2 linked regions of the Flexivirga oryzae genome follow. The main gene of each other region encodes a partner of the protein of the gene in region 2 in a complex. Links are inferred from orthologs where the notes say so. Each region holds a gene or a part of one and is shown on either strand. Other genes may lie near its edges. The genes, in order: hisF and hisH.

What was found.
Region 1: the proteins of hisH (region 2) and hisF are in contact, whole or in part, in a crystal structure (PDB 6RU0), measured with the Thermotoga maritima proteins. The link is inferred for Flexivirga oryzae from one-to-one orthologs. Residues at the interface, in WP_004080484.1 of Thermotoga maritima: Asn15, Arg18, Arg22, Arg117, Leu118, Pro119, His120, Met121, Gly122, Trp123, Asn124, Asn134, Gly135, Tyr136, Tyr138, Val140, Tyr158, Glu180, Lys181, Ser182, Ser183, Lys184, Ile185; in WP_004080486.1 of Thermotoga maritima: Met1, Leu2, Ala3, Arg5, Ser40, Glu41, Asp45, Glu46, Ala70, Glu71, Ile73, Asp74, Ile75, Pro76, Phe77, Asp98, Lys99, Ser122, Gln123, Glu161, Thr195, Leu196, Asn247, Arg249, Glu251.

The regions. Positions count from the first base shown.
Region 1 is NZ_JACHVQ010000001.1:1,426,537-1,429,678, reverse strand. Bases 249-3,078 are described here. They hold hisF (imidazole glycerol phosphate synthase subunit HisF), read right to left. Parts: upstream 2,127-3,078; coding sequence 1,371-2,126; downstream 249-1,370. Other genes in these bases: ectB (diaminobutyrate--2-oxoglutarate transaminase), read left to right, coding at 3,009-3,078; ectA (diaminobutyrate acetyltransferase), read left to right, coding at 2,340-2,909; FHU39_RS06595 (TIGR03085 family metal-binding protein), read left to right, coding at 683-1,327; hisI (phosphoribosyl-AMP cyclohydrolase), read right to left, coding at 249-590. Outside these bases: FHU39_RS06605 (anthranilate synthase component I), read right to left, coding at 1-240; more of hisI, read right to left, coding at 237-248; more of ectB, read left to right, coding at 3,079-3,142.
Region 2 is NZ_JACHVQ010000001.1:1,301,940-1,305,162, reverse strand. Bases 93-3,003 are described here. They hold hisH (imidazole glycerol phosphate synthase subunit HisH), read right to left. Parts: upstream 1,909-3,003; coding sequence 1,276-1,908; downstream 93-1,275. Other genes in these bases: hisB (imidazoleglycerol-phosphate dehydratase HisB), read right to left, coding at 2,534-3,003; FHU39_RS24065 (hypothetical protein), read right to left, coding at 1,905-2,528; priA (bifunctional 1-(5-phosphoribosyl)-5-((5-phosphoribosylamino)methylideneamino)imidazole-4-carboxamide isomerase/phosphoribosylanthranilate isomerase PriA), read right to left, coding at 388-1,137; FHU39_RS06010 (SseB family protein), read right to left, coding at 93-391. Outside these bases: more of FHU39_RS06010, read right to left, coding at 1-92; more of hisB, read right to left, coding at 3,004-3,142; FHU39_RS05985 (histidinol-phosphate transaminase), read right to left, coding at 3,139-3,223. UniProt on the Escherichia coli protein: IGPS catalyzes the conversion of PRFAR and glutamine to IGP, AICAR and glutamate. The HisH subunit catalyzes the hydrolysis of glutamine to glutamate and ammonia as part of the synthesis of IGP and AICAR.

The sequences.
Region 1 (3,142 bases), 120 kb from region 2 along the record:
GGACCAGACGCCGCCGTGCTCCGCCGATTCGAGCAGGAAGGTGCCCGGCCGGTTGTCGGCGAGCTTGCGGTAGATACCGAGCGGGGTCTCGCCGTCGGCGAGCAGCCGGCGCACGACCGGGATGACCCGCCGCCCTGCCGCCAGCTCCAGGAACTGGGGCAGGCCCGGCCAGGTCTGACCCCACGCGGTCTCCGCGTGGACATCGGCGGCTCCGGCCGTCCGGGTGCTCGCGTCACTCATGCCGACACCGCCCCCAGGTCGGTGACGAAGCAGTTGTGGGCGCCGGTGTGGCAGGCCGGTCCGACCTGGTCGACCCGCACCAGGAGAGTGTCCCCGTCGCAGTCGAGCGCGACGGACTTCACGTGCTGCACGTGGCCGGAGGTGTCCCCCTTGCGCCAGTACTCCGCGCGACTGCGGGACCAGAACGTCACCCGACCGGTGGTGAGCGTGCGGTGCAGTGCCTCGTCGTCCATCCAGCCGACCATGAGGACCTCGCCGGTGTCGTGCTGCTGGATGACTGCGGGCACCAGCCCGGCAGCATCCCTCTTCAGCTGCGTCGCGATGTCTGGGTCGAGGGCCGTTGAACTCACGCAGTCATTCTGCCGCACCGATCTGCACGCGGGACGGGCACGGTCCGGTGCCGAACGCCGTGCGAGCGACGGGACTAGGACATGATCGGGGTATGCCGAAATTCGCCCACGCAGAACGCATCGGACTGTGTGACACGTTCCTGTCCACCGGGCCGGACGCACCGACCCTCTGCGGTGAGTGGACCACGCGGGACCTGGCCGCGCACCTGGTCGTGCGGGAGAACCGCCCCGACGCCGCGGCCGGGATGTTCCTGCCGATCGCCGCCGGCCACCTCGAGTCCGTCCAGCGCAAGGTGGCCGCCATGCCGTGGGAGAAGTTGGTGGACAAGCTGCGCAGTGGGCCACCACGGCTCAGCCCCTTCCGACTGCCCGGTGTGGACGAGAAGGCCAACCTGTCGGAGTTCTTCGTGCACCACGAGGACGTGCTGCGCGCGGGCGATCATCCGCAGGCACGGCGCGAACTGCCGGACGGGGAGCAGGCCGCCCTCTGGGGGATCCTGCCGCGCATCGGCGCGCTGACGCTGCGCAACGTGCGCACCGGCGTCGTCGCCGACTGCCCCGGCCACGGCCGACGCAGCCTGCGCGGCGCCAAGGACGACCACGGCAGCGTCGTGCTGCACGCAGCACCCGCGGAGGTGCTGCTGCACATCTTCGGCCGCGGCGCGGTCACCGACGTGGAGTTGGACGGGTCCGACGCCGACGTCGCGGCGTTCCGCGAGTCGTCGCTCGGTTTCTGATTCACCCCGACCGCACGAGCTCGTCCGGAGCCCCCGGCGGCCCTCAGCGCACCTCGTGGCCCGCGGCCCGCAGGGCGTCCTTCACGTCGCGGATGGTCAACTCGCCGAAGTGGAAGACCGAGGCCGCGAGCACCGCGTCCGCGCCGGCATCGACGGCCTCCACGAAGTCCTCCACCCGGCCCGCGCCGCCACTGGCCACGATCGGCACGGTGACCTCGGCACGCACCGCACGGATCAGCTCCAGGTCGAAGCCGTCCTTGGTGCCGTCGGCGTCCATCGAGTTGAGCAGGATCTCACCTACTCCGAGTTCGGCCGCACGAGCGCACCACTCGATCGCGTCGAGATCGGTGGACTTCAGCCCGCCGTGGGTGGTCACCTCGAAGTTGCCGTGCTGGGAGCGTCGTACGTCGGCGGACAGCACGAGCACCTGAGAACCGAAGCGGTCCGCGATCTCGGCGATGACCTCCGGTCGCGCGATCGCTCCGGTGTTGATGCCGACCTTGTCCGCGCCGGCCCGCAGCAGGCGGTCCACGTCGTCCACCGTGCGCACTCCCCCGCCGACGGTCAGCGGGATGAACACGTGCTCCGCGGTCCGGCCGACCACGTCGTAGGTCGTCTCGCGTCCCGCGGAGCTCGCCGTCACGTCCAGGAAGGTCAGCTCGTCGGCACCCTGGCGGTCGTAACGATCCGCGAGTTCGACCGGGTCCCCGGCGTCCTGGAGGTTCTCGAAATTCACTCCCTTGACCACGCGTCCGGCATCGACGTCGAGGCAGGGGATGACACGCACGGCAACCGTCATGGGTCAAGGATAGAGACCGCGCCGGAATCACCCGGACGTAGCCCGTCCCACATGATGAGATCGACTTTTCGCGCGGATCCGCCACACCTCTCGACGTCGAGCTATCCACGGCATCATGCGGAAACTGCGTTCCCCCAATCGAATTCGATGGCGGGTGACCAGCACCGATTCCGCTTGACTTGGCAGCACGAGCGCTTAACGTCGAGGGCAGTCATGCCGATACCAATCGAAGTACCGACCCGACCGCAATCCACCCACCACCGCACGACCCGTGCGCTTCGCTCGCACGTTCCCCGCACCGCCGCCCAGTCCGGGTTGGTGGTGCGACCGCCGGAACCGTCCGACGGGGCCCAGATGTGGGCGCTCGCCCGCGATGGCGGCGAGCTCGACCTGAACTCGTCGTACGCCTACCTGTTGATGGCCCGAGATTTTGCGACGACCTGCCGGATCGCGATGTCGGACAACGAGATCGTGGGCTACGTGCTCGGCTTCCGGCCACCGGAGCGGCCATCGCACCTGTTCGTCTGGCAGGTGGCTGTGCGCGGCGACCAGCGGGGGCGTGGCGTGGCTCGCCGGATGATCGGGCACCTGCTCGAGACCACGGAGTCGATCGACGCCCTGGAGGCGACGGTCGAGGAGACCAACAGCGCGTCACGAGCACTGTTCGGCAGCATCGCCCGCCAGCACGATGCGGAACTGACCTGGTCAGAAGGCATTCCGTCTGCGCACTTCCCCGACGGCCATGCCGGCGAGCCGATGCTGCGCATCGCCCCGTTGCGCTGATCGCCTGACCCCAGCAGCACTTTTCCGCCACGGACCACGCTCCGTGGCGCGCGTTCGGAGCGTCTGCCCGAACGTCATTCGATCGACCGAAGGATTGCCATGACCGTGACCACCGACACGACCACCCTCGAGTCCGGTGTCCGGAGCTACTCCCGCACCTGGCCCGTGACGTTCGAGCGCGCGCAGGGCAGCTTCCTGCACACCCCGGACGGGAAGGAGTACCTCGACTTCTT
Region 2 (3,223 bases):
CGCACTGCTCGGCGATCGCGGCCTGAGCCGCCAGCTCGGCTCGCACCGGCGATGGGCGAGCTTCTGGATCCCAGGCTGCGAGCGATGCCGTGTCGGTGAAGACCGGCAGCGCCCGCTCGCCCGACGGCGCGGTCAGCGTGACCACCGCCATGTCGGTGCTCTTCTCGACGACGTGCTCCCCCGACTCGTCCGCCTCCGCCAGCGTGGCGACGATCGGCACGAGCAACCGTGCCTGCGCCAGCGCGGCCATCAGACCCCCCTCGTCGCCCGCATCCTGCAGCGCGATGGCGAGCTGGGGGTCGATCGACCCGTCGTCGTTGTCGAACCCGGTGCCGGTCACCGCCCTCCCGGAGAAGGTCTGACCCGCGGAGTCGAAATGCTCGTGCGTCATGCGGTCGCCGGACGGCCGGCGAGGTCGAGGGCGTCCCCGAGCTCGAAGGCTCCCTTGTAGAGCGCCGAGCCGATGATCGCGCCCTCGACGCCGACCGGCACGAGCTCACGCAACGCGCGGATGTCGTCCAGGGTGGACACCCCGCCGGAGGCGACGACCGGTCGATCGGTGCGCGCGCAAACGTCTTGCAGGAGCGTGACATTGGGCCCCTGCAGCATGCCGTCCTTGGCGACGTCCGTGACGACGTAGCGGGCACAGCCCTCTCCGTCGAGACGCTCGAGGGTCTCCCACAGGTCACCACCCTCCCTGGTCCAGCCGCGCGCCGCGAGGGTAGTGCCGCGCACGTCGAGACCGACCGCGATGCGATCCCCGTGGGTCGCGATGGCCCGCGCCGTCCACTCCGGGTCCTCCAGCGCAGCGGTGCCGAGGTTCACGCGCCGGCACCCCGTCGCCAGTGCCGCGGTCAAGGACGCCTCGTCGCGTATGCCGCCCGACAGCTCGACCTTCAGGTCCAGCCGGCCGATGATGCTCGCCAGGAGCTCGGCGTTGCTGCCCCGACCGAACGCCGCGTCGAGGTCGACCAGGTGCAGCCACTCGGCCCCCGCGTCCTGCCACGCCGTGGCGGCCGCGAGAGGGTCTCCGAACTGGCCCCCGGTGCCGGCGACACCCTGGACGAGCTGGACGGCCTGGCCGTCGGCCACGTCCACGGCGGGCAAGAGCTCGAGTCTCGGCGCCTCGTCAACCATCGAAATCTCCTTGTGTTGTGACGTTTTCGATTGTGCAGGTGGTGGTCTCGATACGCCCTCCGCTAGCGCTCCGGGCTACTCGACCCGCGTGGGGGAACCCGCCGCTAGCGCTCCGGGCTACTCGACGGGCTCGGGCGATCACAGTGTGCGCAGCCAGTTCTGCACCAGGTGGGCGCCGGCATCGCCCGACTTCTCCGGGTGGAACTGGGTGCCCGTCAGCGGCCCGTCCTCGACCGCCGCGACGAAGCTCGCACCGTGCTGCGCGGTCGTCACCAGCGGGTTCCCCGCAACCCGGCTGTCGAGCAGCTGCGCGGCGGCATACGAGTGGACGAAGTAGAAACGTTGGTCCTCGACCCCCGCGAGCAGGCGCGAACCGGCGGCGGGCGAGAGCAGACTCCACCCCATGTGCGGCACGACGGGTGCGTCGAGGCGTTCGACGGTCCCAGAGAAGTACCCGAGGCCACTGGTTACGGGCCGGATGGACGTGGGTTCGGTCGACCCGTCGAAGAGCACCTGGAAACCGACACACACCCCGAGGACCGGTCTCCCGACTCGCAGCCGCTCGGCGATGATCTGCGGTCCACCGGCGTCCCGCAGCCCGACCATGCACGCGTGGAACGCACCGACACCCGGCACGTAGAGGCCGTCGGCATCCAGCGCGGCCTGCCGATCGGCGGTCAGCGTGACGTCCGCGCCGACCCGCTCGAGCATGCGGACCACGGAGCGGACGTTGCCGCTGCCGTAGTCGAAAACGACGATCCGACTGCTCACAGCTGCTCCAACTCGGTGCGGATTTCTTTGTCTTCCTTGGTGACTCGGGAGAATCGCTCGACGGCGCGCGCCGCTGGTTCGACCAGCACAGCACCCTCGGCGTCCTTGACCTGCCCATTGATGAGGCGTTCCCCCGGCAGCGCGAGCACCCCCATCAGGTCGGCGAGCACGTCGTCGATCAGTGCGGTGGGGTCGGTGAGGATCTCCCGGATCGCTCGCACGGACTCGGGTACGACTCCGGCAGCCATCGCCATGTCGCCTGGCCGGGCGGCCGGATGGCCCGGCAGCCCGGAGACCCCGTCGCCGCGCTCCCAGACCAGCCACCGCGGTAGCGCACGCCAGCCGCGCGGGTGTACGACCACGACACCCCTGTCGTCCAGCCGGAACAGTCCGAGCGCCGCGCGCATCCGGCTCGGCACGCGGCGGGCGAGCAGCAGGTGCACCGCATCGTCGTACGGCTTGCCGGCCTGCGACGGGCCGCCGGGCACGACGGCGGTCCAACCCGCCAGGGGTACGACGTAGGAAGGGACGACCCCCTGGCGCACCCATGCGGACACGGTCTTGACGTCGCCGTGCAACAGGAGCACGCCGGATCGTCGGGAGCGGACGGCGCGGGGCATGCGACCTACAGTGCACCCTTGGCGCTCGGGATGCCGACGACACGCGGATCCCGCGCGATCGCGGCGCGCAACGCCCTGGCGACCGCCTTGAACTGTGCCTCGACGATGTGGTGCGGGTCGCGGCCGGACAGGACACGCACGTGCAACGCGATCGCAGCGTGATGGCCGAAGCTCTCCAGCACGTGCTGGGTCAGCGAACCCGCATAGTTGCCACCGATGACCGCGTAGATCTGGCCTTCGGGCTCCCCGGTGTGCACGACATACGGACGCCCCGCGACATCGACGACAGCGTGCACCAGCGCCTCGTCCAACGGCACTGTGGCGTCACCGAAGCGGGAGATGCCGCTCTTGTCGCCCAGCGCCTCCCGCACGGCCTGGCCGAGCACGATCGCGGTGTCCTCCACCGTGTGGTGTGCGTCGACGTCGAGGTCGCCGGTCGCCTTGACCCGCAGGTCGATCAGGCTGTGCTTGGCGAAGCTCTCCAGCATGTGGTCGTAGAACCGCACCCCCGTGGACACCTCGCTCGCACCGGTGCCGTCCAGGTCGACCGACAGCTCGATCTGGCTCTCCTTGGTCGCGCGCTCGATCTGTGCCACCCGGTGATCGGTCGTCATGCGTATTCTCCTTCGAGCACCGCGCGCAGAGCGCGCAGGGCTGTGTCGTTCTCCTCCGGCGTCCCCGCGGTGATGCGCAGG